DNA from 3 places in the Planococcus sp. VCh962 genome. Region 2 is predicted to be linked to each of the others. Evidence: riboswitches for the same ligand, from Rfam matches in the RefSeq annotation. Region 2 holds a riboswitch; each other region holds the start of a gene.

Region 1 (7,650 bases), on a different contig from region 2:
TTTTAAAACAGTGCGCATTGGAGAAGGCGATGCGGTGGAACAATGGAAACAGCACATAGAGATGCTGGAAAAGCGTGCAGGTTTATTAAATGATAGAAGATTTGCGAAGCTGCATTACACAGCTCCCGGAACCGATTTGACAATTACCCTTCCTGAAAAGCATATTTGGATGTCCGGCGCTTCAAAAACTCCGCAAGGAAATCCGTTTATCGCTAATATGCCGACCGAGGAAGTTTATACAGTTCCTTTGAAATATGGTGTAGAAGGCGTTGTACGCAATACCAAGCCCCTTGTCTATCAAGGCAATATCATTGATGGGTTCACTTTGACATTCGAAAAAGGGAAAATTGTCAAAGCACAAGCAGAAGCTGGACAGGAATTACTTGATGAAATGATCGCTGCTGACGAGGGAGCGGCTTATTTAGGTGAAGTTGCTTTAGTGCCTCATCAATCGCCAATATCAGATGCCAATATTTTGTTTTTCAATACACTATTTGATGAAAATGCTTCTAACCACCTGGCAATCGGAGATTCATATCCGACTTGCTGTGAAGGTGCCCGTGATTTGGAACGGACGCAATTGGAGTCGATCGGCTTGAATACTTCCATTGTCCATGAAGATTTTATGATCGGAAGTGCAGAAATGAATATTGACGGCATTCGGGAAGACGGGACAAAAGAGCCGATTTTCCGCAATGGAAACTGGGCATTCTAAGAGGTGAGCAATTTGAAGAAATTTTGGACAGCAATGTTGGCTATTGCCTTATTGATCAGTGGATCGATGTCGGTGCAAGCGGAAGTGAGAATTCCTGCGGTTTATATCGCACTTGGCGATTCTTTAGCAGCAGGGCAAACACCAAATTCTCAAATTGATGCAGGCTATTCAGATTTGATTGCGCAAGAATTGGCGCGCCATCAACCGGTCGCTTTCTATACAAAAAACCTGGCCTTTCCAGGGTTCACCACAGCAGATGTGCTGAAAAGGATACAGTCACCGGAAGCTAAGGAAGCACTGGCTTCAGCCAATATTATCACTTTATCTGCAGGTGCGAATGATCTTTTGCCATTAGTTCGATCGAATCCAGCAGAAGGCACTTTGGCATTTCAGCAAATCCAGGTAGACTTTGCTTTAAACAAAGCACGGATTAATCTTGAAGCCATTTTCGCAGAGCTGAAAAAGACAGCTCCGCATGCGGACGTGTATGTAATGGGCTATTATTTCGCTTATCCGCATGTCTGGGATACGCAAAAGGAAGGTACGGGAAAACAGCTTGACCAACTCAACGCTATACTGAAGCAAACAGCAGAAAAAGCAGGAGCGCAGTTTGTGTCTGTAAATCAATCATTTGGAGATAATGCAATTGACAAAATTCCAAATCCGGCCGATGTTCATCCAAACATCAAAGGCTATCAATCGATGGCGAACGCTTTTTTGGAGCAATACCAAAAAGGCTGGAAAGTAGAAGATGGCGAATTGCCGGCGGCTGACCCTAAAACATTCGAAGAAATGCTCCAGTTGCAGGGACAGGACGGAGAAGAGAAAAGCACAGCGATTGATGGCGTTACCTCGGCACGCCCTTCTGAGAAAATGGAAACCGAATACTTAGCATTGCGTCAAGTGGTGCCTTACGTGTGAAGAAAGTCATCACTCAAGCGGGAAGTTCGTCGACATTTAGGATTTGTAAATCCATCGACTGGACATTTATGCAAAATACACATCAGAATAATAAAAACCGCTCCGGAAATCCGGAGCGGTTTTCTTATCTTTAACGTTTGGCTTGTGGAGTCTTGTATTGGCTGGTATTTCCGGTTTTTTTACTTTTTTGCATTACTTTACGGATAATCGGGTAAGCAACGGGTGCTATTTTGATGGCGGTTTTTACAATACGACCTATTCCCATATCAATCTCTCCTATCATAAGTGAGGTATAAACTAGATTCCCTAGTTTTTGTTTTTATAAACCTAGTCATTAAGAATAGGCTAATGAAATAAGAATATCTTTATACTCGTGGACACTTGAAATGAAGACATATTCCGCATTGCCATGCCAGTCATCACCGGATGGCCCGAACTCGATAGCCCCTTCACCACCATTAACGGCAGCATAATAGCGGGTATCGGCAGCTCCGTGCTGGCCGAACAATACCGGTTCTTTCCCGGTTGTTTGTTTGATGGCTTTTTGCAGGGTCTGTATATAAGGGTTCTCTTTAGACGTTGTTAAAGCCGGCGTTGAGCCGCTGGCCTTGTATTCCATGTCAAGCTTTAAGGTATCGGCGAGTTCCGCCATTTGCCGGATAATTTCTTGTTTGTCCTGTCCTGGCATGAAACGGATATCATATGACATATGGCAAATTTCCGGAACCACATTATAGCGGTCACCGGCATTGATGATCGGAAGATTAACAGAAGGCTGTCCGTAATACTCCGTGGATTCTTTTCGGAAAGGCAATTCTGCCATAGCCATATGAAATTTCATAGCAGATTCAATAGCGTTGACGCCTTCCCAAGGCCGGCTTCCATGAGCGGGTTTGCCTTTAAAAGTCAGATCCATGCGTAATATTCCTTTAGATTGCAGCCCGACTTTTAAGCCAGTAGGTTCACCACAAATAACAAAATCCCCATGATAGCCTTGGTCCACTAGCCACTTTGACGTATTGCGACCGCCAATCTCCTCATCGGTGACGATATGTAATTGGACAATCTGATTGAGTTTGCTTTCATCTAACTCCACAAAAGCCTGCATCATAGCAGCAACTCCGGCTTTCATATCGGCCGCTCCACGGCCATAAATTCGGTCGCTTTCCTCCATAGGAACAAATTGATCGGCATGTCCAGGCACCACATCGACATGTCCGTTCCAAACAATTGTTTCAGTTCCTTGGCCTTTGACGGCTGTCAACATGGAATAACCGTCATTGTTATGGATTTTGACGTCTTGTCCATTTTTTTTCAGCCAGTCGGCACAAAAAAGAAGGGCGTCATTCGCTCCTTGTTTCGTATCACTTTCGATTTTAATCAAATTCTTAAGCAGTTCAATCATCTATTTGGCAACTCATGCTCAGTTGCCTGCACCACCTTTCCAATTTTATAGCTATTAAAAGTATACCCTAACGATAGAGCTTGAAACGATATTGCTTTAAGGGCGGTATTTGTGTACAATACAAGTGTTAGCGAAATAATGTATACACCACAAGGGGAGCTTATTGCTGAGAGTGAACATTTTGTTCTTACCCTTCGAACCTGTAAGTTAACACTTGCGCAGGGATGTGGATGGAAACCTGCCCTTAACGCGGCGCCAGGATCTATCCTGGCGCCGCTTTTATATGGTTTTTTTCTGCGGCCCTTCTGGTGATGTGCATAACACATAAGGAGGAAGTCATGAGAAATTTACGAGTTTTATTGATGGTGGAAATAGCGATTTTCGGAGCGCTCGGTTATGTTCTGGATTTTGTGGCGTTTAAGATGCCACAGGGTGGCTCAGTCAGCTTTGTGATGATTCCCATCGTCTTGATAGCATTTAGAAGAGGCGTCCTGGCAGGTATCTTAACAGGGCTGCTTGTAGGCTTACTGCAAATCGTCACTGGAGTTATTTCAGTTACTCCACTTTCGTTCGGATTTGTAGTGATGCAAGTAGTCTTTGATTATCTCCTTGCATATGGCGTTGTCGGCCTTGCTGGAATAATGCGCGAAAGATATTTGCAAGCGAGCCGGGAACATCGCACAGTCGGTATGATTACCGCTGTAGTGACGGGGCTCTTCATTGGCTCGTTGCTGCGTTATATTATCCATGTTATTACCGGCATCCTGTTCTTTGGGATGTTTGCAGAAGGCAATGTTTTTGTCTATTCAGCAGTTTATAATGCAACATACATGATTCCGGTATTTCTGCTAGCGGCTTTTGTATGCTCTGCCCTTTTTGCAGCTGCCCCTAAACTAGTAGATATAAAAGCATAAGGTGATAAATCATATTTTATTTTCGATATTCTGCTGAACAGCGTCTGCCTGAAGAGAATTGGTAACCTTAGGTATTCCATAGAAAAGCCGTCGAAGCAATTCACTATACTGTAAGAGGATTATCGTTATGATAGTCCTCTTTTCTTGTGGTATAATTTTTCATAGACAAGTTGAAAGAAGGGTATTTAATGATTGCCAATACAGAAAAAGATATTGAGATGTTAAAAAAAGCCGGCCGAATGGTCGCTGAAATTCGAGATGCTATGAGAGCCGCGACTAAGCCGGGCATCACGACAAAAGAACTTGATGAACTGGGCGGCCGAATGTTTGAAGAACTGGGCGGGGTCTCAGGGCCGAAATCCGAATACGATTTCCCAGGATATACTTGCATCAGTGTAAATGAGGAAGTCGCTCATGGCATGCCGGGGAAACGGGTTATCAATGAAGGCGATATGGTCAATATTGATGTATCAGGATCTTATGAAGGCTATTTTTCAGATACGGGCATTTCTTTTGTAGTAGGGGATGGACATCCTGAAAAAGAAAAACTATGTGAAGTGGCTGCCTCTGCATTTGACCGTGCCATGACAAAAGTCAAAGCTGGTGCAAAATTGAACCAAATCGGTAAAGCGGTTGAACGCGAAGCTAAACAACAAGGCTTATTCGTTATCAAGAATCTGACGGGCCACGGCATTGGAAAATCATTGCATGAAGCTCCTCAGCATATTTTGAATTATTATGATGCCTGGGAAACCACCATTTTGAAAGAAGGAATGGTCCTGGCTGTAGAACCGTTCATTTCCCAGAAGTCTGAGCATATTGTGGAATCCGGAGACGGCTGGACGTTCATCACACCTGATCAGTCTCTCGTCGCCCAAATTGAGCATACTGTGCTTGTTACAAAAGGCGAGCCGATTTTACTGACAAAAATAGATTGATAAAAAAAAGACCCTTAGGGTCTTTTTTTTATCAATAAAATTCCAGTTAAAATCACACCGCATAAAAACAGGGAAGCCGTGGTAAGCAGCAATTCATCGGTTCCATGTTTTACTGCAATCCCGATAAATGCCCAGATGAACACCAATGCATACGGAACATCGGAATAATGGAACCGGATATGAAGGGCCAGCGCTGTGGCGATTGTCAGCATGATGACAGCCCAGAGCTGATCGCTCAGCCCCCAGCCACCCCAGTTATAGTAGGTGAGTACAAAACTGATATTGGCAATGGTGGCGATACTGATCCACCCTAGATTAATCGAAATTGGAAAACGTTCCATAATGCTTCTTTCTTCGTTGCCATATTGAAGGTAAAGTCCGACTAAAGACAGCAGGTACCCGAGCATTGCAATAATTGACAACCCGAAGAATTCATAATGCCAGAGAAACAGCCAGATGATATTAAAGAGTGCACTTAAGATAAAAAATAGGGCTATTTTAGTTGAGGGAACTTGTCCTTTTTTCAGGCGCACCCAAAAACCGATAATCCAGATAGCAAGCAGTATGTAGATAAGTGACCAAATCGAAAATACATATCCAGCAGGCGTAAACAGTACAGGAACGCGATTAGAAATTTCCCCGGTTGTCTGGCCATTGAGCGGTAGAATATTTGCCATAGCATTGACAACGATGACAGCTATAAAAGCAATAGTCATCAGCAGTATCCGAAACATAAGAAATCCCTCCTCTTCTTTAAGTATACCTGTCCTGGTTTAGTACAACAAACTGCAATTTCCAAGAAAATTGAAATAAAAGGGAATTTGTGAAATGTCGGACACTTTTTCGAAAAATATTGGATAGGGGGTGCCCGCTCATTTGTTCCGCCTGCCGAATAAAAATGATATACTAATAAGTGTTTTTAGAAAATTTAGTTTACCAGGGGGTAAAACAATGACGGTGAAATTTCCGGAAGTATGGGATTTAGATGTGCTTTTCCCAGGGGGAAGCAATTCAGCTGAATTGCGGGTACATATGGACAATACGAGATCTGAATTAAAGGAATTTGAAAAACTGTCCCAGGGTTTTGGAGTTCCCGCTTCTCAAGAAGATGCTTCACGAATTGCAGACATGCTGGAACAAGTTAAAAAAGTGATGCAGCATTTAAATCAAGCAGGGTCATTTATCGGCTGTTTAATGGCTCAAAATACAGAAGATAAAAAAGCGGCTATTTTGCAGAGCGAAGCAGCTGTGTTGAATGCTGAATTTCAAACTTCACTTCAAAAAATCCAGCAGCAATTAACGGAAACAGAAGACAGCGTATGGAATGGACTTCTTGCAACCGAAACCTTGAAGGAGTTCAGCTTCGTGCTAAATGAATGGCGAACAGAAGCAAATATGCTGCTATCTGAAAAAGAAGAAAATATCATCACCGCACTTAGTACGGATGGCTACCATGGCTGGAACCAGCTTTATGATATGCTCGTCGGGGATATTAAAATAAAAATGGTCATTGGCGATGAAGAAAAAGTTCTTTCTGTAGGCCAAGCCAATAATTTAAGTTCTCATCCTGACTCAGCTATCCGCCAACAGTCATATGAAAAACTGGAAGAAGCTTGGACTGAAAAAGAGGAGTTTTTTGCAAAGACATTAAACTCAATTGCGGGCTTCCGTTTGGAAGTATATAAAAAGCGCGGATGGAACAGCTTTCTCCAAGAGCCGCTTCATCTTAATCGCATGAAACAGGAAACTTTGGATGCCATGTGGGGCGCTATCAGCAAACATAAGCAGCCTTTTGTCAGCTACTTGAACAAAAAAGCCGAGATTCTTGGGAAAGACGGGTTGGACTGGTTTGATGTGGATGCACCTGTAACTGAAAGCACTCAGCAGTTCGCCTATCAGGAAGGTGCAGAATTTATCTTAGAGCATTTTGGGGAATTCGGCCCAGAACTTCAGCAGTTTGCTGTAAAAGCTTTTGAAAGCGGCTGGATTGAGGCCGAAGACCGGCCGAACAAACGCCCAGGCGGTTTTTGCACCGGTCTTCCAATGACAGAAGAATCACGTATTTTCATGACTTACAGCGGGACAATGTCAAATGTGGCAACATTAGCGCATGAGCTGGGCCACGCTTTCCATACGTATGCGTTGCGGCCTGTACACCCATTAAACCGTTCATATGCCATGAATGTAGCTGAAACTGCTTCTACATTTGCAGAAATGATTGTTGCGGATGCGGCAGTTAAAAATGCACAAGCAAAGGAAGAAAAAATCGCATTGCTTGAAGACAAATTACAGCGAAGTGTAGCTTTCTTCATGAATATTCATGCACGTTTCTTGTTTGAAACCCGCTTTTATGAAGAACGAAAAAAAGGAGTCGTATCAGCATCGAGGTTGAATGAACTGATGGAAGAGGCTCAAAAAGAAGGGTTTGGAGGAGGATTAAAATCAACCCATCCACATTTCTGGGCGTCCAAACTTCATTTTTACATTACAGATGTACCTTTTTATAATTTCCCTTACACTTTCGGTTATTTGTTCTCGCTCAGTATTTATGCAAAAGCTTTAGAAGAAGGCAGCGGTTTTGAAGAAAAATACACGGCATTATTGCGTGACACAGCGATTATGACAGCTGAAGATTTAGCGCTGAAGCATTTGGACGAAGACATTACACAGGAAGCGTTCTGGGAAAAAGGAATTGCTTTATGCGTAAAAGATGCCGAAGACTTTAATGCGTTAGTTTCTTCTGTGGAATGATGCTAT
Region 2 (7,650 bases):
CTTTCATCACCGGCAAAAACTGGTAGCCAACCATGATGCCATAAGCCAGTTTTGGCGAAAGCTTCAATTGCTGCATCAGGCTCATAATAAATTTAACCGGATCAGTGGTGAAGGCAAACATCAGCGATAAAGTTGAAAATGCCATTACCCGGAAGGCCAGCGATAAAGCGGTGTCCAGTTGTTCGGCGGTTACCACGAGGGAGGCAAATGACCAAATCACTCTGCCGCCCGTGTCTGTCCCGAAGACAATTGCCGTCCATAAATAGCCGAATGCGCCAAGCATAAACGGCAGCATGAACAGAGCCCAAATTTTCCAATTGACCTTACTCATCAGTACTTGCATAACTAATACGGCAACCCAGAACAAGAGAGGAGTCCAAGGATTGAAGAAAAACGCAATCACCAGCATCGAAACCGCAACAATCAAGAATTTCACGGAAGGATTCATGTCATGCAAAAGATTTCGCATAGCGCTGGACTCCTTTCGGCGGCAAGAGGCGATGTTCAGCCAACAATTGGTCATCGTTCCAGACTTCGTCTGCTTTGAATTTTCCGGTTAATTGTCCATCTTTTATCAGCAGGACCGAATCAGCAACGCTAGCTGCAAACTCCATATCATGCGTTACGATGAAAATCGCCACCCCTTCACGGGCACGTTCAGTAATCAGCTCGAATAATTCCAATAGTGCCGCTGCATCCTGGCCTGAAGTCGGTTCATCCATTAAGAGGACCGGCCGTTTGTCAGCAAGCATGGCACCGATGGCGATACGCCTTTTTTGCCCGTGGCTGACTGAGAATGGGTGGGCATCTTTAATTTCTTTTAAGTTTAAGCGGGCCATCAGTTCTTCCAGTTCACTTGCTGATGAAACGCCGGAAAATGCCAGTTCCGCTGCCACAGTTTTCTCGAGAAACAGGTATTCCGGAGACTGCGGCACATAGCCGACCCCATCAGACTTCACCGTTCCGCCAGATAAAGCGTAAATTCCGCATAAAGCTTTCATCAATGTCGATTTCCCACTGCCATTCGGCCCGGCAATGACCGCCACTTCGCCCCGTTTTGTGCTAAACGATAGGGGCGATAGAAGCTCTTTGTCTTTCATCTTCACCGAGAGCTCGTTCGCTGTTAAAGCCGTTTCCGGAGCGGCTGCAAAAATCCGTCCAGGGAATAAAACCGGCTGCCGCATAACAAAATCGCTATCCTCAACGATTTTTCCACCAATGTCCATGGCAAGTTCCCGGTTGAAAAATGATCCCCATAAATCCAGCCGATGTTCGACAGCTATGATTGTCAAACCGAAGTTTTTTTGAAGCTCATCCAGCCATTCGATAAACTGTTTTGCCGTATAGGGATCGAGGTGGGAAATCGGCTCATCGAGCAGCAGCACTTCCGGTTCCATGATCAATGCACAAGCGGTTGCAACGCGCTGTTTCATGCCGCCGGACAGCGACTGAATCACGGAATGGCGCAGATGGGAAAGGCCGGTCAATTGCAAAACTTCTGCAATGCGCAGATCCATTTCGGCAAAAGGGGCATGCAGATTCTCCAATGTAAACGCCAATTCTTCTTCGACCGTCGGCATGCAGAACTGCGAATCCGGATCCTGGAAAACAGTGGCCACCCGGCGGTTGATCTCGCCGGGTGAGTAATCTTCCGCATTTTTGGCGAATAAGTGGATAGTGCCGCTGGCAATGCCGTCACAATTGAGCGGATACAAACGGTTCAGCAAATACAACAATGTGCTTTTTCCGCAGCCGCTCGGGCCGGAAATTACGACGCGTTCACCGCGTTCAATATGAAAGGAAATGCCGTTCAAGGTATTCGCTCTATCATCCGGAAAACGAAAACTCACATCTTGTAAGGAAAATACGCGGTTATGCACCCGCATCACCTTTATTCGCGCGGGCAATGGCGTAGCCGCGCAGTGAACCGGTCGCAAGCAAGCCATCCGTTAAATACTTGCCTCCGACACCGGCAATGATCATGCCGCTCAATACGCGAAGGGTGAACATCAATGCCACGAAAGAAGGATCGAGTGCTGCATAACCGGAGATGAAATAGCCGTAAACAAAACTGAATACCGCCGAACCGGCACCGGCCAGCATCAATACCGCTAAGTTGAAATGTTTGTAGCCGGTCACCGCAAAAGCCGCTTCCGCACCTAATCCTTGGATGATGCCGGATAACAGGAGGCGGGGACCGACTGCATTGCCGAGCAGCACTTCAATCGCAGCAGCCATCGATTCCGACAGCACTGCCGCACCGGGTTTGCGGATGATATACATGCAGATGATGGAAACGATAAACCAGATGCCGAACATCCATTCATAGGCAAGCGGGCCGATGATGCCGGCCCAAATATTCGAGATATGCACAAACAGCAAATAGACAATGCCAAAAACAATGGCAAACAGTGACATCAGCACAACTTCTTTCAGTTTCCACGATTTAAGCATTGGAGGCACCTCTATGGGAAGGGCTATTGATGCTCATCGACACAGTCATCACCAAGTGGCGGTGCTGTTCCGAGCGGGCATTGGTGAATGCTTCTTCGTAAAAAGCGAAAACATCATGGATATCGCCGTGGATGCCGCTCGCGTAATGCATGGACTCGTTAAAGACGCCTTGCTCTTTCGCGCGATCCACTTCACGGTAAATGACTGCCATATAGTCCGGGTTGTTCATCGGGTACAGCGCGAATTGAGACGACACATATTGTTTCGTCTCATCGGTATTCAGCAGCACATCGTCTTTGTCCAAATACACATCGCCCGCTGTATCTCCCGGACAGCCGATGGAGAACGTGCCGGACAGCGCGACATGCTCACCGGTTTTCGCGGCATGCAGCGTGAGCGCTTTCGCCACATTAAAAACATGGTTTTGCTTGCCGCGGATTACGGTCGAAACATCATCGGTGTGCATCCAGACATTCGCTGTATCTGTGTCGTTCAAAGCCCCTTTAATTACTCGGATAAAATCCCCTGTCATCGGATGCAAAGAAAAGCGAAATCCGACAATCGGGCTCGTGCCGCATTGCAATGGTTCCATAATAAATTCTCCTCCTTAAAAATTCGCACAAAAAAAGCTGCATCCGTGAAGATGCAGCCACTATTCCATGTCAATTAAATTTAAGAAAGATCCAATTGCGGAAAGTCACCGCACTTCCTCACGCCAGTATTACCTGGATCGAGTCATAAGGGATCGAAGCTTGCGCTTGCATCTCAGCCGAAAATCGGGCACCCCCAGTGCAGAAAACGGTATGCAGTTAGTTTGTGGCCGGGATTTGTCCCGATGGGTCTAGTGTAGCGGAAGGGATGGGGGATGTAAAGGAGTTTCAGATTTTGGTTTTTGCAGCCGGGCTATTTATGAATTTATACTGAAAATTTAGAAATCCTAAAATATTGTAACTATATAGTCACAAAGCTGAAGAAAATGTATTATTTTTTTAATATTCATGAAACTTTTACATCATTTTGGCGTATTATTAGGAAAGATAAATAATAAATTATAAGGGGGAATCAGTATGAGGAAACGGCTTATGAAGGCAGGAATTTAACTGATCTAAACCTATGGACAAGGAAGAAAAAATAAAAAAACAATTTCAAAAGCTGAAGATAGCAGCATTTACTTGTCCAGATTGCTTTGGGGGATTTTAAAGATAGAAGCTGGGAATGTAAACTCCGTGGGTACCAACGCTTAGTGGCTTAGGGGAAAGCTAATTAAAAAAACACTAAAAAATGGGAGTTTGTCATGAATACAATAGACTGGTTTGAAAGGTTGACTCATACATTAGAGACTTATCAAAAAAACAACAACGCTGATCCGCACCGGCTGCAATTCCACTTAATGCCCGCGGTGGGTTTGTTGAATGACCCAAATGGACTCATCCGTTATAAAGGCGCTTATCATGTATTCTTTCAATGGCATCCGTTTGGAACAATACATGGGCCTAAATGTTGGGGCCATTCCACATCCCAAGATCTCGTTTATTGGCAAGAGCACAAGCCTTCCCTTGTTCCAAGTGAATGGTATGAAAAGGATGGTTGCTTTTCAGGAAGTGCTGTTGAAGTTGATGGAGATATGGTGTTATTTTACACTGGAAACGTCGAGCATGAAAATGGATTGCGTGAAACCTATCAATGTATTGCCGTTTCCCATAACGGTTTTGATTTCGAGAAAAAAGGCCCTGTGATTTTGTTGCCAGAAGGTTACACGTCCCATTTCAGAGACCCGAAAGTATGGAAAAAAGACGATATGTGGTACATGGTTGTGGGTGCACAAACATTTTATCAAGAAGGGGCCGTTGTGCTTTTCGCTTCAACAGATTTGAATATATGGGAACTCAAAGGGACTTTAGCTGGAAATCGTCTAAATGGATTGATGAACTTCGGCTATATGTGGGAGTGTCCGGATTTTTTTGAACTTGATGGAAAAGATATCTTGATTGTTTCACCTCAGGGGCTGGAAGCGAAAGAAACCTTTTTCCACAATGTGTTTCAGTCAGGATATTTTATCGGGAAATGGAAAGTCGGAACAACTGAATTTCCGCACAGTGAATTTATTGAACTTGATCGGGGGTTTGATTTCTATGCCCCGCAAACATTTCAAGATGACCATGGGAGAAGGATCATGCTGGGATGGATGGGAATAACAGATGAACAGGAACCCCATCAACCAACAATTGAAAAAGGCTGGGTCCATGCATTGACGATTCCTCGGGAAATAGAGCTGAGAAATAACCGGATTATTCAAAAGCCGGTGCAAGAACTCCAAAAGTTGCGAGAACCTAAAAAATTCCATTGCCATACAAGCATCGAAAATGAAACAAAGACTTTGCCAGAACTGGCCGGTACAGTAAGTGAAATCAAAATCCACTTCCACCAAAATCTTGCCGATACAGTGAAAATAGAGATCCGTAAGAATCTGTCAATCGTGTATGTACCACACTTGAAGCTGTTGACGTTAGAGAGAAAGCGGTTCATCGATGGCAAAGTTGAAAGCCGAAGCTGTTCGTTGGACAAGCTTGAGGACCTTCATATCTTCCTGGACACAAGCTCTATTGAATTATTTGTCAATGGAGGGGAAGAAGTGTTTACGGCGCGATTTTTTGCCGAAGCACATGATATAGATGTTCTCCTTACAGCAGATGGGCATGTGGATGTAACTCTTGAAAAGTGGAATTTGCGGAATCCGAAAGAGCTTTGAATCATTCCAAGATAAAGGTGCAAAGATTAACGCTATTGCATTATCGACATTTTTCAAACTAGGTGCAGAGCTATTGGCCAAAGTTGCTTCGGCCGATGGCTTTGCTCCATATTTTTTATAAGACCCAGAAGAAAGAGCGGAAGCCGTGTCTGCCTAAAGGGGCTTGTTCAGCTCGTTTCAGTTTTCATTATTTGTTCCACTAAACTTTTAGGCAGCTTACATAAAAGGGGGAGTTTAATATGTTTGACGTCGTCGCTCTTGGTGAACTCTTGATTGATTTTACACCAGCCGGAAAATCTGCAAATGGAAATACCTTGTTTGAAACGAACCCTGGCGGAGCACCTGCTAATGTTCTCGCAACGTTGGCCAAATTCAATGCGAGGACCGCCTTTATAGGAAAAGTGGGGGATGACCAATTCGGCTCTTTTTTAGGAGAAACGCTAAAAAAAGGAAAAATCGATACACAAGGCTTAATTTATTCAAAAGATGTAAATACGACATTGGCGTTTGTCCATTTAAAGGATGACGGCGATCGCTCTTTTCATTTTTACCGTTCTCCTGGAGCCGATATCATGCTGGATGAACAGGAAGTCGATCTTGCACTGGTTCAAAATGCAAAGGTTTTTCATTTTGGTTCTCTTTCGATGACGCATGAACCGGCAAAAACGGCAACATTGAAGGCGGTAAAAGCGGCACAAGAAAAAGATGTTTTGATTTCTTATGATCCTAACCTGCGGCCGGCACTTTGGGATAGTTTAAGCCATGCAAAAGAAACAATCATTGAAGGGATGCAGTATGCGGATATACTAAAAATCTCTGATGAAGAGCTGGAATTTATAACGGACATTCGGGGTCTTGAAGAAGGGTCCAAATTTTTGTTTGAGAGATTCGGACTGAAAATTGCCTTAATCACATTAGGTTCAAAAGGCTGTTTTTATCGATTCGGCACAGAGACCGGACACGTAAGCGGATTCCACGTAAATGCCATCGATACCACGGGAGCAGGAGACCTGTTTTTGGGAGCTTTTCTGTATCAATTTATTGAGAAAGAGGCCCCTTGGGATTTAGTCCAAGCAGAAGACCTTGAAAAAATGATTTTATTCGCTAACGCGGCTGCGGCTTTGGGAACAACTAAAAAAGGTGCGATTCCTGCCATTCCTGACTTTCACGCAGTGAATAAATTGATTGATGGAAGAACATGAACAGCCGGAAGCGGAATGGGATTGTGCAAGAAAATTGTGTGAACTTAAATTCAATATCGCCCTGAAAAACCGCAATGATTCGGATTGCGGTTTTTGTATTTTTATCTGGAAAACAAGCTGCCTTCGGGAACAATTAATAGTTAAGGATAAGTTGAAGACATTCGAGTGAGGAATATTTTTAGGGATTTCTGCTACGGTGAGGATATTTTAATCGGCAAAAAAAAAACGCCCCGAAGGACGTTTTCCTGATCAGCGATTGCGCAATTTCGACAGTAAGCGAAGAATTTCAAGATACAGCCAAACCAATGTCACCAGCAGACCGAAAGCGCCGTACCATTCAAAGTATTTCGGGACACGTCTTTCGGATGCATTTTCAATAAAATCAAAGTCCAGCACCAGATTAAGAGCGGCGATAATGACAATGACAACAGAAATTGCAATGCCTATCGGCGATGCATCATGCAGGTAAGGAATTTGAAAACCGAAAAAACTGCCGATGAATGAAATCAGGTAGACGATGAAAATCGCACCTGTAGCAGCGACGACGCCCAATCTGAAATTCTGCGTCACTTTGATGAACCCGGATTTATAAGCGAGCAGTAAACTCAGCAGCACACCGATTGTCAGAAGGACCGCCTGGAAGACGATGCCGCCGTATTGGACTTCGTACTGCGCAGATACCGCGCCAAGAAACAACCCTTCCAATAAAGCATAGAGAGGTGCTGTGAAAGGCGACACTTTCGGTACAAAAATCGTGATTAAAGCTACAATCAGTCCGCCGATGGCTCCCACCAGGATTAGCGGCATTGCGCTATTTGGATTGCTGAGGAACTGATTCCAGGAATAGACGGACGTAGCCAGCAATAAAAGCATTAGGATTAAGGTCTTATTTACAGTGCCTTGGATGGTCATTTGCTTGCCTGCTACAGCTCCGTCGAATTTTTTGAACGACTCATCATTTAAACTCGGGTTTCCACTTCTCAATTGTCTCACCTCTTTTATTAGTTAAAGCAGCTTCAATTATCTCCTCTACATTCTAAGGGACAAAATCGGTTAAATATAAGTTCAATTCTTTGAAAATGCTTCATCTTGTACTACGTTTAGGCGAGCGGAAAGTTTCAATGAATCATGATGAAGCGCATATTTTTTTGCTTTTACGTGGAAACGGGACATGGTTTGGAGAAAATAATGCGGTGCGGAAAGTATTCTCGATCGGAAGGAAAGTAAACGAGATCGGAAGGAAAG
Region 3 (7,650 bases), on a different contig from region 2:
TTGATCAAACTGCTGAAATCAGGTGCGATTACCGGCACTGGAGTCAATAAAGTCTGCTCCATGTTTTCGACGGCCATTTCGTAAACCATCGTTCCGTCTTCCGTGAATTCATCAGATTTTGCTGCCGATTCAGCCGCTTCAATATTTGCGACATTATCGAAGTTTTTCACTGCCCAATACTCTTGCGCTTCAACATCTGTTAAATATTTAATGAATTCCCATGCCGCTTCAGCGTTTTTAGATCCTTCAGGGATTTCAGCGACAAATCCGCCGCCCCAGCTTGTGTTGCCATTGCCTTCTTCATATTCCGGAAGTTCCACTACGCCGAAATTCAAATCAGGTGCATAATCACGGATTTGTGTGTAGAAAGTCGGTGTTTGGGCAATCATAGCCAAATCGCCAGTGAAGAAAGGGTGTCCTTGCTGGCTGTCAATCTGTGCTTGATAGGAGTTGACTACATCTTCGCCGTATCTGTCTTTCCATGTTTTAAGCCAGTTTAATACTTGTTCATTTTTAGGAGTATCAATTTCGAAATTGTTCTGCTCGTCAAAATAGTTCTGGCCGTTGGCGTTTAAGAGCCATACATCATAGCCGATGCCCCATAACGGATAGAAACCGACACGGTCATAGTCCTGTCCGGCTTTTTTATCCAATTTCTTTGCATATTCTTCGAGTTCTGCCCATGTTGTCGGCGGCTTTTCAGGATCCAGCCCTACTTCTTTGAAGGCGTCTTTGTTATAAAAAAGTACGCGTGTATCGGTATTGAAAGGAATTCCGTATGAATCACCTTCGTAAAGAGTTGCGTCCCAAAGCTCAGGGTAGAATCGTTTTGAAATATCGTCTTTTTCCAGGAACTGCGACAAGTTCATTGCCTGCTTTTGCTGTCCGCGAAGAGCAGTCGCATTGATATCGTTGATTACAACATCAGGCGGATCGCCAGCTGCAATCGCTGCAAGCTCTTTCGTCCAGATGTCACCGAACGGCAGGAAAGTGTGCTTCACTTCGATTTCATCTTGGGATTCGTTAAAGTCGGTGATGATTTGTTCAATAATCGGGCGGCGGATTTCAGATCCCCAGAAAGTCCAGAAATCGATGACGGTTTTGCCGTCTTCATTTACCGCTGCTTCATCATTGCTGCTGTTGCTTGTCTGGAATCCCGAACAGCCGCTGAGAAACAATGCTAGTGCAGCAATCAACATAATAAAAACTTTCAAATTCTTCATCTGCTTCACTCCTCTTTTGTATTGAATAAAATGAGTCCGTAAATATCTTCGACAGTCGAAGTAAAATACCCACATCCGCCTGAATTTCATCAGAACCAGGGCTGTTTCTCCTTGAAAAGAGTAGAACAAAATATTCCAGCTTCTCATGTCTAGTAGAAGTATATAACAACTTCTCCTTCTTTTCAAAGTGAAATCTAAATATACTGACAATGGGTATTTTTATCGAGTTTAAACCGTTGTAGATATGGGTAAGGCCTTAATAATTTGCATTTCTAATTTGTAATATACAGAAAACTGGTTATAATTAAGAGTAAAAAAGAATGGGGAGAGGCATGATGGCAGAAATTCTAATTAATAATTTGGGAAAAACGTATGATAACGGTGCTACCGCCGTAACTGATTTTAACCTCCACATCAAAAATGAAGAATTTATTGTCTTTGTCGGTCCCTCGGGCTGCGGAAAATCCACTACTTTGCGGATGATTGCAGGACTTGAAGAAATAACAGACGGTGAATTTTTCATCGATGGCAAACGGATGAACGATGTCCAGCCGAAAGAGCGGGATATTGCCATGGTGTTTCAGAACTATGCTTTATACCCCCATATGACCGTGTATGAAAACATGGCATTCGGATTAAAACTGCGCAAATTCAAAAAAGATGAAATTAAAAGACGGGTGAATGAAGCCGCTGCTATTTTGGGCCTGGAAGAGTACCTGGACCGGAAACCGAAAGCGCTGTCAGGCGGCCAGCGCCAGCGGGTTGCTCTTGGACGCGCGATTGTACGCGACGCCAAAGTATTCCTGATGGATGAGCCTTTATCCAACTTAGATGCAAAATTGCGTGTTCAGATGCGCGCTGAAATTGCAAAACTCCATCACCGCTTAAAAACGACAACCATTTACGTAACGCACGACCAGACAGAAGCGATGACGATGGCTACACGGATTGTCATCATGAAGAGCGGTGTCATCCAGCAGGTCGGCAGCCCGAAAGAAGTATATGATTTCCCGGCCAACCGCTTTGTCGGCGGCTTTATCGGTTCGCCTGCAATGAACTTCTTTGATGGCAAATTAGAGAAAGGTGCGTTTGTCATGGGAGATCGGGTCATCGACATTCCTTCAGAAACTTTGAGTATGTTAAAGAGCCAGGGCTATGACGGCTCGCCGGTTACACTTGGGATCCGGCCGGAGCATATCCACGTCAACAGCGAAGATCTGACGGGCATCAAACACAGCGACATCGATGCGGTCATCACCGTTTCGGAGCTGACAGGTGCGGAAACGATTATTTATGCCGTGTACGGCGACCAGGAATTTATTGCCCGTGTGGATGCCAATACGACGATTGAGCCGGGGCATACTGCGCGCTTGGCGTTCGATATGTCACGCGTTCACTTCTTTGATCCGACAAGCGGGGAACGAGTGAAACCTGAAAAATCAGAAAAACCGGTTGCGGTTTCGTAAATCTGTGTTAAAGTGATTTTGACAACTTGAATATTAAACACCACTAGGGGAGCCGGATATCGGCTGAGACGGGCATAAGCTCGGACCCTTTGAACCTGATCTGGATCATACCAGCGGAGGGAAGTGGCGGAACGCATGCTATTTCCTTTTTGACTGCATACGCCGCTTTCCTTTACTGGAAAGCGGCGTTTTTTATTTGTCGAAGAAAAGCGGAAGTGTTGGTTCGGCTTTGGTTTATTTTCTGGAGCGTCAGGTGCTAAAGCTTGAATCACCACGGAAAAGGAGATGGAGACATGACATTTTGTAAAGAAGTGCGGGTTGAATGCAATGATTTATGGCAGGCAAGTTTTGAACATCCGTTTGTGAAAGGTATTGCCGATGGCACGCTGCCGCTGGATATATTCCGGCATTACGTTATGCAGGATGCCTATTACCTGACCCATTTCGCCAAAGTCCAAGCGATTGGAGCAGTGAAAGCCACCGATCTGGAGACCACAAAACGCTTTGCCTTTCATTCGGAGCACACTTGTGCTGCCGAGTTGGCTTTGCACGAGTCGTTTATGGAGCTGCTCGGGGTCACGGCAGACGATTGGGCAGTTTTTGAACCTTCACCGAGTGCCTATGCTTACGTTTCCCATATGTACCGCTCGTCTGAAGGCGATTTGGCGGATGTCGTGGCATCAATTCTGCCTTGCTACTGGCTTTACTATGAAATCGGTGAACGGCTGAAAAAGGCCAAACCCGATCATCCGATTTATGACCGCTGGATCGCTACATACGGCTCGGAGGAATTCGGCGCTTTGGTTAAAGAGCAGATGGACCGGATGGACAAGCTTGCAGAAGGTTTGCCGGAAAAACGCCGTGCTGAACTGAAAGACCGTTTTCGCCGCAGCAGTTATTACGAATGGAATTTCTGGGAGCAGGCATGGGTGCGGGAATCGTGGACAGTCAAAACGTATGACCGGGCAGGTGTTTAACATGCTGGAAAAACTGCGTTCAGAAAAACCGATTATCCACTGCATCACCAATCACGTCGTCTCGAATTTCCAGGCTAACGGACTGCTTGCCCTTGGCGCTTCTCCCATCATGGGCGAAGCGCCGGAAGAAGCGGCTGAACTGGCTGCTTTAGCGGATGCCGTGTCGCTTAATATCGGCACATTGAACAAGCAGAGCCTGAACAGCATGCTGATTGCCGGAAAAAAAGCCAATGAGCTGGGGGTGCCGGTCGTATTGGATCCGGTCGGAGTCGGAGCAACAGCGTTCCGGGCAGCTGCCGCCAATAAAATCCTGGAAGAAGTGGACGTCACAGTTCTGCGCTGCAATGCCGGTGAACTTGCGGCTATCGCAGGCGCCCACTGGCAGGCGAAAGGAGTCGATGCCGGCGAAGGGCAGGCGGATATCCATGTACTGGCGAAAGATACAGCTAATAGATTTGGATTCATTGTTGCGGTATCCGGCGAATTGGACATTGTCACGGATGGAAAGCGGCTGGCTGAAATTCCATATGGACATAAAATCATGGTTTCTGTAACAGGAACCGGCTGCTTGCTAAGCAGCGTTGTGGCAGCGTTTCTCTCGGTACATCCAGAGGACGGTTTTGAAGCCACGGCAGCGGCTATGCGCTATTACGCCATTGCCGGCGAACTGGCAAGCGTGCATTCAAAACTTCCCGGAGATTTTCAAACTGCTTTTTTAAATCAATTAAATGCCATAGGGCAAAATGATATTGACGATATGATACGTCAAAAGGAAGGAGCGCTACGATGATTCCACAAGTATTGACAATTGCCGGATCAGATTCTGGAGGAGGCGCGGGCATCCAAGCGGATATTAAAACGTTTCAGGAGCTCGGGGTTTATTCGACATCGGTGCTCACGGCGGTGACTGCCCAGAATACACTCGGGGTTTCGGAAATCTACCCGATGACGCCAAGTGCTGTCAAGGCGCAGCTGGCTGCAGTAGGTGCAGATTTTAATATTGGGGCGCTGAAAACGGGCATGCTGTTTGATGCAGACATTATTGAAGAGACGGCATCCGGCATCCGGCAATTCGGCTGGAAAAACACCGTAGTGGATCCGGTCATGATTGCCAAAGGAGGAGCAAGTCTTCTGCAGCAGGCAGCGGTTAAAGCTTTGAAGGAGCATCTACTGCCGCTGGCGCTCATCGTAACGCCGAACATTCCGGAAGCGGAAGTGATCAGCGGCATAGGGATAGATGATGCAGTTTCACGGCGGCAGGCAGCCGGGCGGATATTGTCATCGGGCGCTGTTTCCGTCGTCATTAAAGGCGGCCACGGCACAGACCCTGACATGGCTGAAGACTTTTATTTGAATCAAAACGGGGATGAGCTTCTTTTCCGCTCCCCCCGCATTGCTACGGTTCAGACGCATGGAACGGGCTGCACTTTTGCCGCTGCCTTGACAGCGGAATTGGCCAAGGGGAAATCGCTGGAAGATGCCCTTTACACTGCGAAGCAATTTATCCAGGCAGCTCTCAGCGAAGAGCTTCATATTGGAGCCGGGCATGGACCGACCAACCATGCGGCTTATCAGAAGCACCAGCGCGAGAAAGGAGGCATCCATCATGTCGAAGTTGTTCGATGAACCTTCGATCTATTTTATTATGGGAACAGCCAACGCACCCGGGCGCAATCCGCTGCTGGTATTAGAGGAGGCATTGGCTGGGGGAATCCACCATTTTCAATTAAGGGAAAAAGGATCCGGTGCACTCACTGGGGATGCATTGATGAAATTTGCCATTGAATGCAAATGGCTGTGCCGCCAGTATAATGTGCCGTTTATCGTGAATGATGATCTGCAGCTTGCGCAGCTGGCGGATGCGGATGGAATCCATGTCGGCCAGCAGGATGCGGCAGCAAGCACGGCCCGTCGGATGGTGGGACCGGACAAAATTTTGGGAATATCGGTCCATTCATTGGCAGAAGCCAAAAATGCTGTAGATCACGGCGCCGACTATGTGGGAATGGGACCGGTATTTAACACCCGTTCAAAAGAGGATGCCGGCAGCCCGGCAGGAGTAGCAGGCATTGCAGCGGTGAAAAGCCTGTATCCCGAACTTCCGGTAATCGGAATCGGCGGCATCACGCCCGACAATGCCGAACAAGTATGGTCAGCAGGCGCTGACGGAATAGCGGTGATTTCCTCAATTGCCCAAGCTGAGAATATCGCCTCAGAAGTCAATCGCTTTAAAACGAATTTAAAGGCAGGTGCCCGAAAATGAAAACCCGTAAAATGGTGCTGGTCGCTATGTTTGTTGCCCTGTGTGTTGCTGGTTCAGCATTCGTTTCATTTCCTGCCGGCATTGCCCGTGCTTATCCTGTTCAGCATGCGATAAACGTCATCGCAGCGGTGCTGCTCGGTCCGGGTCCGGCATTGCTGATTGCGTTTCTAACGGCAATCGTCCGCATAATGACAGGAACCGGATCATTGCTGGCCTTTCCTGGAGGAATGTTTGGGGCGCTGCTTGCCGGACTGATGTATGCGAAATTCGGGAAAATCTGGCTTGCTGCTGCAGGTGAAGTAATTGGAACAGGGATTATCGCTTCATTGGTAGCAGTGCCTTATGCTCATATTTTAATGGGAACTGATCTTGCCGCTTTCTTCTTTTTGCCGCCTTTTTTAGTCTCCAGTTTATCAGGAGCCTTACTGGGCGTAGTCATTGCCAAGAAACTGAAGCAAGAAAATAGATTATTACAAGAAAATTAAAAATATTTCATTCCCAAGTTGGTGTTTATTGCAGGTCAAAGCAGGGGAAATAAGTACATAAACACAATTTGAAAAGGGAGTGGACAATAGTATGGTGAAAATTGCAGTAGAAGAACCGTTTACATCCGTAAAAGATGCACTTGATAAAAGAGGGTACGAAGCTGAAATGCTGGATGACAAAACAGAATCGATGGATTATGACTGTGTAGTAGTCAGAGACAAAGAGGACTTAGCTGATTTTCACATGAATGTCCCTCTAGTTGAAGCAAAAGGCCGCACGTTAGAAGAGATTGTGGATGAAGTGGAAGAACGTTTAGTTCGAAGCGGGAAAATTCCAGCTCCGGCTCCAAGCGGCGGGATTACCAGCAGTTCATTCATCAAAGGTGCTGCTACAGGCGCGATCGTCGGCGCGGCTGCGGGCCTTTTATTGACTCCTAAGAGCGGGAAAGAAATGCAGGCGGTAGTTAAAGAAAAAACTTCCGGCACGAAAGAAAAACTTGGCGGCGTCACTGAAAAAGCCAAAGGCACATTGGGTACAGTGAAAGAAAAAACCAGCGGCACTGTAGGCACAGTAAAAGAAAAAACGAGTGGCGTAACTGATAAGGCCAAGGGCACAGTAGACAACTTAAAAGCGAAACGCCAAGAGATGCAGGAAAGCAAAGAACTAAAAAAGCAGGAAAAGGCAGTGAAGCAAGAAGCGAAAGCTGAAGAAAAAGCACAAAAAGAGCATGAAAAAGCTGAAAAGCAAGCGGAAAAAGAAATGAAAAAAGCTGAAAAAGAAGCTGCTCAAGAAAAAGGCTCTATTGAAGTCGTAGAACTGGGCGACGCAGATGTTCTTACAAATGCATCTGGCGGAGCAACAGTAGTTTCCAAAGAAACGGATAATAAGAGCAATAAATAAGAGATGAATAAGCCAGGCAGCCGTTGCATGACGGCTGCCTGGCTATTTTTATTGGGGGGGTTTTGAAAGTGTGCCCAAGTTAAAGCAGTTTATGCCCAACTAAGACTTGGTTATGCCCAACTTTCAATGTTTTATGCCCAACTTCAATCAGAATATGCCCAACTCGCCTAAAATACGTAGTTTGTCCCTTTTAATTGCCCTTTTTTTATTAGATTCATCTCCGTTAAAAGCCTTGTCGTCAACCGGCGGTCTTCTATCTGCAAAAACTCCCGGCAACTCCGGTTCGTTATCGGTCCACCAGTGAGCCGGTGCCAATCTTTTATTGTCTGGATATG

What was found. Region 2 has a riboswitch for thiamine pyrophosphate ahead of AC3AQ9_RS02870 (YkoF family thiamine/hydroxymethylpyrimidine-binding protein). Riboswitches for the same ligand answer to the same signal wherever they lie in the genome.
Region 1: linked by a shared signal. The riboswitch ahead of thiT (energy-coupled thiamine transporter ThiT) and the one ahead of AC3AQ9_RS02870 (YkoF family thiamine/hydroxymethylpyrimidine-binding protein) in region 2 are both predicted to bind thiamine pyrophosphate.
Region 3: linked by a shared signal. The riboswitch ahead of tenA (thiaminase II) and the one ahead of AC3AQ9_RS02870 (YkoF family thiamine/hydroxymethylpyrimidine-binding protein) in region 2 are both predicted to bind thiamine pyrophosphate.

The regions. Positions count from the first base shown of each region.
Region 1 is NZ_JBYLHS010000014.1:38,619-46,268, reverse strand. It holds gene AC3AQ9_RS19930 (aminopeptidase) at 1-715, shown strand, start outside; gene AC3AQ9_RS19925 (SGNH/GDSL hydrolase family protein) at 728-1,636, shown strand; gene yxzF (small protein YxzF) at 1,767-1,901, opposite strand; gene AC3AQ9_RS19915 (M20 family metallopeptidase) at 1,971-3,041, opposite strand; TPP riboswitch at 3,184-3,283, shown strand; gene thiT (energy-coupled thiamine transporter ThiT) at 3,380-3,955, shown strand; gene map (type I methionyl aminopeptidase) at 4,144-4,893, shown strand; gene AC3AQ9_RS19900 (TspO-related membrane protein) at 4,908-5,627, opposite strand; gene AC3AQ9_RS19895 (M3 family oligoendopeptidase) at 5,845-7,644, shown strand; gene AC3AQ9_RS19890 (GNAT family N-acetyltransferase) at 7,649-7,650, shown strand, end outside.
Region 2 is NZ_JBYLHS010000001.1:545,855-553,504, forward strand. It holds gene AC3AQ9_RS02855 (energy-coupling factor transporter transmembrane component T family protein) at 1-469, opposite strand, end outside; gene AC3AQ9_RS02860 (ABC transporter ATP-binding protein) at 450-1,880, opposite strand; gene AC3AQ9_RS02865 (ECF transporter S component) at 1,873-2,454, opposite strand; gene AC3AQ9_RS02870 (YkoF family thiamine/hydroxymethylpyrimidine-binding protein) at 2,447-3,046, opposite strand; TPP riboswitch at 3,145-3,252, opposite strand; gene AC3AQ9_RS02875 (glycoside hydrolase family 32 protein) at 3,749-5,203, shown strand; gene AC3AQ9_RS02880 (PfkB family carbohydrate kinase) at 5,443-6,405, shown strand; gene AC3AQ9_RS02885 (Bax inhibitor-1/YccA family protein) at 6,655-7,389, opposite strand.
Region 3 is NZ_JBYLHS010000002.1:608,302-615,951, reverse strand. It holds gene AC3AQ9_RS10395 (ABC transporter substrate-binding protein) at 1-1,223, opposite strand, end outside; gene AC3AQ9_RS10390 (ABC transporter ATP-binding protein) at 1,559-2,689, shown strand; TPP riboswitch at 2,725-2,828, shown strand; gene tenA (thiaminase II) at 2,983-3,666, shown strand; gene thiM (hydroxyethylthiazole kinase) at 3,668-4,456, shown strand; gene thiD (bifunctional hydroxymethylpyrimidine kinase/phosphomethylpyrimidine kinase) at 4,453-5,292, shown strand; gene thiE (thiamine phosphate synthase) at 5,273-5,929, shown strand; gene thiW (energy coupling factor transporter S component ThiW) at 5,926-6,414, shown strand; gene AC3AQ9_RS10360 (YkuS family protein) at 6,506-7,315, shown strand; gene AC3AQ9_RS10355 (nuclease-related domain-containing protein) at 7,483-7,650, opposite strand, start outside.